Linked DNA regions of Agarilytica rhodophyticola. Each later gene encodes a partner of the first gene's protein in a complex. Links are inferred from orthologs where the notes say so. Each region holds a gene or a part of one and is shown on either strand. Other genes may lie near its edges.

Region 1 (3,929 bases):
GAGTTTGATTTTGAATGAGTCTCGTGCAATTCTGCGCACCATAACTTTTAGTTGATTAGAGAGGCGGTTGGGGAATGGAAGAAAACTTTCTGTTTGGCACCAGATCTATCATTATTAGCAATATTAAAATTATCGTTTTACTTATAGCAATTTTTACAGTGTCTTTTGTTTTATTGAATTCTGCTTGGGATAGCGATCAAGGATTGGGTTTGCAGGGATTAGGCGTACAGGTAGAGTTAGATGATGTACTTGCATCTCATGGTTCTGTGACTTCCTGTATCGAATTGGACGCCATTGCCAATGAAATTGAAATTACCAAGAGTTCAATCGAAAAAGCTGCGCGTAAAATCCATGACTTTTTACCGCATTTTTCACCAGATAGCGAGGAGGCGCCTAAATACTGCGCTCTCAAGCTCGTTTAATTAGAAATATTCTCGTTAATGTAATGAGATAGAATAGGGCTTTAGAGCCCTATTTTTGTAATAGCGGCTTTAAAAAGCGTCCAGTATGAGATCCCTTTACTTTAGTGACTTGCTCAGGTGTCCCTTCAGCAATAATCTGCCCTCCACCACTACCTCCTTCAGGTCCTAGATCAATAATCCAGTCAGCGGTTTTCACTACGTCTAAATTATGTTCGATAACAACCACGGTGTTACCGTGATCTCGCAAGCGATGGAGTACAATAAGCAGTTGCTTGATATCGTGAAAATGCAAACCTGTGGTAGGTTCATCCAGGATATATAGGGTTTTACCAGTATCTCGTTTAGACAGTTCCCTGGAAAGTTTTACCCGCTGTGCCTCACCACCCGAAAGGGTTGTAGCAGCTTGCCCGAGACGTATATAAGAGAGCCCCACATCCATTAAGGTTTGTAATTTCTTAGCAACACTGGGAATCGCATCAAAGAATTCACGTGCGTCTTCCACCGTTAGATCCAAACACTCATGGATATTTTTGCCTTTGTATTTAATATCCAGCGTTTCTCGGTTGTAGCGCTTGCCATGGCAGACATCACAGGGCACATAGACATCGGGTAAGAAGTGCATTTCCACTTTGACAACGCCGTCGCCCTGGCATGCTTCACAGCGTCCTCCTTTTACATTAAAGCTAAAGCGACCCGGCTTATAACCTCGTGCTCTAGCCTCGGGGGTGCCGGCAAATAATTCTCGAATTGGTGTAAAAATACCGGTGTAAGTAGCGGGATTGGAACGCGGTGTTCTGCCAATAGGGCTTTGGTCTATATCTACACACTTATCAAAGTTTTCCAGACCCTCTACGGCCTCATGTTCAGCGGCAGTTAACGTGGTCGCACCATTGAGATGTGTGGCTGCCAGTGGGTAGAGCGTGCCGTTAATAAGGGTTGATTTGCCCGATCCAGAAACCCCGGTAATGCAGGTCATAAGACCGCATGGAATATTAAGCGTTACATCTTGCAGGTTGTTGCCGGTTGCCCCGATGAGGGACAATATTCGGTCTTCATCGTAAGGATGACGCTCATCTGGAATATCTATGGCTTTTCGTCCTGACAAATAGTCGCCAGTGAGAGACTTGCGTGACTTCTCTATTTGGCTGCATTTGCCTGCCGCGATGATCTGACCACCGTGAACCCCAGCACCTGGGCCTACATCAATGACGTAATCAGCGGTTCGTATGGCGTCTTCATCGTGCTCTACCACGATTACAGTGTTGCCTAAGTCACGTAAGTGTGTGAGGGTTGAGAGTAGCCTGTCGTTGTCCCGTTGGTGCAATCCTATTGAAGGCTCATCGAGAATGTACATAACGCCCACCAAGCCTGCACCAATTTGACTGGCCAAACGAATACGTTGAGCTTCCCCACCGGAGAGAGTATCGGCACTGCGATTAAGAGTAAGATAATTAAGACCAACATCCACTAGGAAGCGAAAGCGATCTTCTACTTCTTTTAGGATTTTATCTGCAATCTTACGCTTGGCTCCGGTGAACTTTAACTTCTTGAAGTAAGTATACGCTTCGCCCACAGGCATTTCGGTAATTGTTGGAAGATTGCGATTATCTATAAATACATGACGTGCATCTTTTTTCAGCCTGGCGCCATCACATTCCGGGCAGTTCATGGTAGAGAGGAATTTTGTCAGTTCTTCTCGCACTGAAGCCGAATCAGTATCGCGATAGCGGCGATCCATATTGGGAATGACCCCTTCAAACGTATGGCTGCGGTGATAAGTATCACCTCTGTCGTTGACATAGCTGAAGTCAATCACTTCATTTTTTGAACCATAAAGAATGATATTACGGTGCTTTTTAGTGAGTTTCTTCCATGGCTTATCAATATCAAAGCCATAATGCTCGGCGAGAGAGTTGAGCATATGGAAGTAATAGAGGTTGCGTCTGTCCCAACCTCGTATAGCACCTTCAGACAATGAAGACTCTGGAAATTGGACAATTTTCTCTTCAGAAAAAAACTGTTTTACACCTAAACCGTCACACTCAGGACAAGCACCAGCAGGGTTGTTAAAAGAGAAAAGGCGGGGCTCTAATTCTGCCAGTGAGTAGTCACACACAGGGCAGGAGTGCTTAGCTGAAAATATTTGATCAGGATTTTTGCCATCCATATCAGCGATTATAGCGATGCCGCTAGAGAGGTTAATGGCAGTCTCAAAAGACTCTGCAAGCCTAGTTTTTAGGTCTGCTCTTACCTTAAAGCGGTCAACGATGACTTCGATCGTGTGTTTTTTCTTCTTATCAAGGGCAGGAGCATCATCCAGATCGACTGCGATGTTGTCGATGCGAGCACGGATAAATCCATCTCTGCGCAGAGACTCTAATACGTGTAAGTGCTCACCTTTACGATCTCTAACTATGGGTGCGAGCAACATGGTTTTGCTGCCTTCAGGCATTTTCAGCACAGTGTCTACCATTTGGGATATGGTTTGTGCTGCCAGAGGCTCTCCGTGAATAGGGCACCTCGGTTCGCCAACACGGGCAAACAACAAGCGCAAATAGTCGTACACTTCAGTGATGGTGCCCACTGTTGAGCGAGGGTTGTGAGAGGTGGATTTTTGTTCGATAGATATTGCTGGACTTAAGCCTTCAATATGATCCACATCTGGCTTTTCCATCATGGATAAAAACTGCCTGGCGTAGGTCGACAAAGACTCTACGTAGCGTCTTTGTCCTTCGGCATATAGTGTGTCAAATGCGAGTGAAGATTTGCCTGAGCCTGAAAGGCCTGTGATTACAACAAGTTTATCCCTTGGGATTTCAATATCGACGTCTTTTAAATTATGAGTACGAGCCCCACGAACTATAATCTTTTCCACTAATTTACCGATCCGCTGATTTTAAAGCGGACTAGTATACGGGGTTTCGAAATACTGTGGCAATATACAGTCTTTAGAGGTTGTTGATATTTTGATGATCCCGTGCCCAGTTGCTGGCCTCCATCCTATTTCTGACACCTATCTTCTTATAAATGTTATAGAGATGGCTCTTTACGGTATGTTCGCTCAGAGACAAAGAAGCGGAAACGGCAGAATTACTCATGCCGTCTTTAATCATTTTAAGAATTTCCCGCTCGCGGTTAGTTAACTGGATATTGGATAGGGAGTGGCTTGCGTGATTTTTGCCAGCGACTATTTGTCTGTGCTTATTGAAAAAGTTATGCAGCAGTCGTCTCGGTACCCAGTAATCGCCGCCTAACAATTGTTCAATTCCGCGTAACAGCTGATCTTGGGGAGTATCAACGTAGAATATCCCTGAGACACAAGGCCAATCCAATAGGTTTTCATGTTCATCACTGTGCTCAGCATTTAGCAGAGCTGTCACCACATTGTCAGAATGAGCACTTAGTTCACGTAATATGTTGTTTAAACTGTCTATACTCTCCTGCAGGCAGTCGAGCAAGACGAGCTGAATGTCTTCTGGGAGCTTTTTAGTATCGCGCTTTATAATA
Region 2 (4,621 bases), 2.1 Mb from region 1 along the record:
CATGTCCTAAGCCATCTTCTTCTCTGCTTAACCCAGAGCGCATAAAGATCAATAAACAATCAAGTAGCAACTGCCCTAAAATTTTCTAGCAGTATTTAAAGCCTTTCATCAGCCTTAATTAATATGTGAAACATCCGGAGAATTATCGCCGAAGCTTAAAAATACCGCGCACACTGACCTTAATTTAGTCAAGCTATGCGAATTCTGCACTGTACACGCAAAAAAACCGCACCAATTATACGGACTGAGTGTGATTTGCGCCAGTCGCAAGAGCAATATAAGTTACTGTTTTTTCAATTCTTTTTGATTCTGTGTGTTTTTTAAACGATAGTAAACTGAAGAATATTTATTTCGCTTAACACGTGAAAGAAATTACTGATTTTGGCATCAATTACAACAACATAAAATCCTGCAGCTTTGTTATCAAGAGTTCGCAAAAGAGTACATATGTGGGCAACACATGCCACCGTTCACAAGCACTCGCAAAGAGCTGACACCCTCATCCGTGCAGTAAATATACAATAGCGCTATATAGCTAATTCATTTTTATTTACGTCAAAAATAAAAATCTGGATTTTCCGGTGTACAGACACAACATCCGAGCTAGAATAGCCGCCTTCTTGTGCCGCATTATATTGTATTTAAATGAAACAACTTCTCTTATCTCCACCTGCAGCAGGCAAACCAGGTGATAAAACCTCCTGGGGCAACTTTATAACAGGAAGTAGTATGGCCTGTGCGGTTGCTTTTAGTGCCATTAAACATGCCTCTTCTACGGTTTTAATTGCCCCAAATATGACGGTAGCAGAGCGTATTGCCGCTGATTTAAAGCAATTTCTTGACCGTGTTGAAAAGGCGCCGCAGCTAGAAATCTTCTCCGACTGGGAAACCCTACCTTACGATACCTTTTCGCCCCACCAGGATATTGTCTCCAATCGGATGCGCTGCCTATATCGTCTGGCCCATAACCAGCGCAGTATTATTATTGTCACGGCACAAACTCTAGCCCAGCGTCTGGTGCCAGAATCTTACATTCTCTCTAAGAGCCTAATATTAAAGAAAGGCGATCTTTTTGAGAGAGATAAGTTTCGCGATCAACTGGTATTCGCCGGCTATAACAGCGTCGATACCGTCTATCAGCACGGTGAATTTGCCCTGCGTGGCGCCCTTATTGATGTCTACCCGATGGGCAGCTCATCGGCTTATAGAATCGAGTTATTCGATGATGAGGTAGAGTCTTTACGCGAGTTCGACCCTGAAACACAACGCACGATAAGCCAAGTAGAAAAAATTGAATTATTACCGGGTAAAGAGTGTCCTCTGGATAAAAAGAGTATCGCCACTTTTCGCGCGGCGTGGCATGAAAGGTTCGATACTGACCACAAGGCATGCCCGGTATACCAAGATGTTAATTCAGGCTTATCTCCCGCCGGTATTGAATATTTCTTGTCATTATTTTTCGATACTACCGCGTCCTTATTGGATTATTTACCCAGAGAAAGCCAACTGTTTGTTATTGATGGCTTCGAGAAAGCCTATGAAGAGTTTTGGCGCGAGGCCCATAAACGCTATGACAGCCGCTGCGGGGATCTAGAACGTCCCATACTGCCACCACAGGAGGTATTTTTCCCTACTGATGAAACCTTTGCCCGTTTCAAGCAATTTCCACGGGTCACTTTACATACTAAGAGCCTAGAAGAAAAACAGGGGCAACTTAACTTTGATGCCGCAAGTCCACCGCTGATACGCATCGACAACCGCTCCAAGAATCCACTGCATTTATTAGAAGAACTGATTTGTAACAGCGACAAGAGAATTCTGTTTTGTGCCGAGTCCAGTGGTCGTAGAGAGGTAATTCTTGAGCAATTACACACCATAGGCATTGAACCTGCATCCTGCGACAGCATACAAGCCTTTCTTGCCAATGATGAAACCATGGCGATTACGGTTGCAGCCATTGAGGAAGGCATTAATTGCTTATCACCTGGTTTACTGCTTATTTCTGAAGCGCAGTTGTTTGGCACTCATGTTAGGCAAGCTAGACGGCAAAAATCTGCCCATGATGACCGCGATAACATTATTAAAAACCTCACCGAGCTGAAAGTCGGGGCGCCTGTGGTACATATCGACCATGGTGTTGGCCGTTATAAAGGCTTACAAAGCATCGAACATGATGGCCAGGCAGAAGAGTTTTTGGTATTGGACTACGCCAACGAAGCCAAGCTCTACGTACCGGTTGCCAACCTGCATACCATCAGTCGTTATTCTGGCTCGGATGAAGTCCATGCGCCGCTGCATAGGCTGGGCAATGAACAGTGGCAAAAGGCTAAACGCAAAGCCGCAGAGAAAGTGCGTGATGTGGCGGCTGAGCTGCTTGAAATTTATGCCAAGCGCCAGGCAAAAGAAGGCTTTACCTACTCGAATCCCAAAGAGGATTACGCCCTATTTGCTGCGGGCTTTACCTTCGAAGAAACACCGGATCAAAGAGATGCGATCAACGCGGTTAGAAGTGACATGCTATCACCTCGGCCCATGGATCGTTTGGTGTGTGGTGACGTAGGCTTCGGTAAAACAGAAGTGGCCATGCGGGCAGCTTTCATTGCTGTACAAAATAGTAAGCAAGTGGCTGTCTTAGTCCCCACCACCCTGCTCGCCCAACAACACTATGAAAACTTTAAAGATCGCTTTGCCGACTGGCCTACCAATATTGAGGTTATCTCCCGCTTTCGCAGCCAAAAACAAATTACTGAAATACAGAAAAAACTCTCCGATGGCAAAATTGACATCATCATCGGTACCCATAAGTTAATCCAAGGAGAATTGGACTACCCCAATCTAGGCTTGGTCATTATCGATGAAGAACACCGTTTTGGTGTCCGCCAAAAAGAAGCGTTAAAAGCGCTGCGCGCGGATGTGGATATTTTAGCGATGACGGCCACTCCAATACCGCGAACACTCAATATGTCCATGGCAGGTATTCGCGATTTATCTATCATCGCAACGCCCCCAGCAAAACGTTTATCGGTGAAGACTTTCGTTAGAGAATTGGATAAAAACTTAGTCAAAGAAGCCATTTTGCGAGAAATTATGCGCGGTGGCCAAGTCTATTACTTGCACAACGAAGTTAAAACCATCGAAAAAATAGCGCGCGAGTTAGAAGAACAAATACCTGAAGCCAGAGTACAGATCGGTCATGGTCAAATGCGTGAGCGAGAACTGGAATCGGTGATGACGGATTTTTATCACAAGCGTTTTAACGTTTTAGTCTGTACCACCATTATCGAAACCGGTATCGATGTGCCTAGCGCCAATACCATTATTATAAATCGTGCCGATACCTTTGGCTTGGCTCAGCTACATCAGTTGCGCGGCCGTGTGGGTCGCTCCCATCACCAAGCTTACGCATACTTGCTAACACCGAATAAAAAAGCAATGACCGCCGACGCTCACAAGCGCCTGGACGCGATCGCTGAGGCACAGGATTTAGGTGCTGGCTTCACCCTCGCCTCCCACGATATGGAAATTCGCGGTGCCGGTGAATTGCTAGGCGAAGAGCAAAGCGGACAAATCCAAAGTATTGGCTTCTCCCTTTATATGGACATGCTCGATCGCGCCGTAAAAGCGATTCAAAACGGCGAAGAGATCTCCCTTGAAGATGCGGCGCCGTCAGGCGTAGAATTTAATTTACGTATTCCAGCTTTGATTCCCGATGATTACTTACCCGATGTCCATACCAGGCTTACCTTGTACAAACGTATATCGTCAACGAACAATAATGACGAGCTGAACGACCTACAAGTCGAAATGATCGACCGGTTTGGCCTGTTACCTGACGCCACCAAAAACCTCTTTAGGCAAACGCGTTTGCGCTTTGAAGCAGAGAAGCTAGGCATTGCTAAAGTAGATGCAGGTAAAACACAGGGACGGCTAGAGTTTGGTAAAAATACCCAGGTAGATCCACTGACAATTGTGAAGCTTGTGCAAAAACAGCCCCAATCTTATCGTCTTGAGGGGGCAAATCATTTAAAGTTTATGTCAGACATGGAAACGGCTGATGAACGCTTAAAATCTGTTCATCACTTATTTGAGAACCTAAACGCAACGGGTTGATATGTACGCAAAAAATAGGTCAGTGGCTGCACTAAAAAAGCCTTACGAAGCACTTAAAGCACGTTTGCACTTGTTATCCCTTGTGCGATCAGTACAGTATTTCTGTGCACTCGGTTTTACTTTGATAAGCACATACAGTGATGCTCAAGCACAAAAAGTATTACCACAAGAATCAAAACAACAGATTTTTGAGCAGCACTTTAAAAATTGGTACCAGGTAGAAGTCATTATTTTTGAACGCAAACAGGAGTTGAGTCCTGAGGCGGAGTCCTGGCCAACCAATCTCTCTCTGTCCTACCCTCCGCGCATACAACTACTGGGTAGTGGCAACCAAGAAGAGAACAGCGAGTTAGCCGGCGATACATACGCACTTGCGCCAGAGGATAGCGCGAATAGCTTGCCCGATAGCCCAGAAGAACAATTCCGTCAAAGCTTAGAGCAACCCTTTATCCCACTCGATTCGCAGTTGCGTACCATGAACAATGAAGCAAATCGTTTACAGCGTCGCTCC

What was found. The genes of interacting proteins can lie anywhere in the genome.
Region 2: the proteins of uvrA (region 1) and mfd are in contact, whole or in part, in a crystal structure (PDB 4DFC), measured with the Escherichia coli proteins. The link is inferred for Agarilytica rhodophyticola from one-to-one orthologs.

What each region holds. Positions count from the first base shown.
Region 1 is NZ_CP020038.1:5,143,641-5,147,569, reverse strand. Bases 272-3,609 are described here. They hold uvrA (excinuclease ABC subunit UvrA), read right to left. Parts: upstream 3,298-3,609; coding sequence 472-3,297; downstream 272-471. Other genes in these bases: BVC89_RS21365 (LuxR C-terminal-related transcriptional regulator), read right to left, coding at 3,371-3,609; BVC89_RS21375 (hypothetical protein), read left to right, coding at 272-422. In the rest of the region: more of BVC89_RS21375, read left to right, coding at 75-271; more of BVC89_RS21365, read right to left, coding at 3,610-3,929. UniProt on the Escherichia coli protein: The UvrABC repair system catalyzes the recognition and processing of DNA lesions. UvrA is an ATPase and a DNA-binding protein. A damage recognition complex composed of 2 UvrA and 2 UvrB subunits scans DNA for abnormalities.
Region 2 is NZ_CP020038.1:2,997,235-3,001,855, reverse strand. What follows is about bases 281-4,310. They hold mfd (transcription-repair coupling factor), read left to right. Parts: upstream 281-645; coding sequence 646-4,110; downstream 4,111-4,310. Other genes in these bases: BVC89_RS12680 (CsiV family protein), read left to right, coding at 4,112-4,310. In the rest of the region: more of BVC89_RS12680, read left to right, coding at 4,311-4,621. UniProt on the Escherichia coli protein: Couples transcription and DNA repair by recognizing RNA polymerase (RNAP) stalled at DNA lesions. Mediates ATP-dependent release of RNAP and its truncated transcript from the DNA, and recruitment of nucleotide excision repair machinery to the damaged site.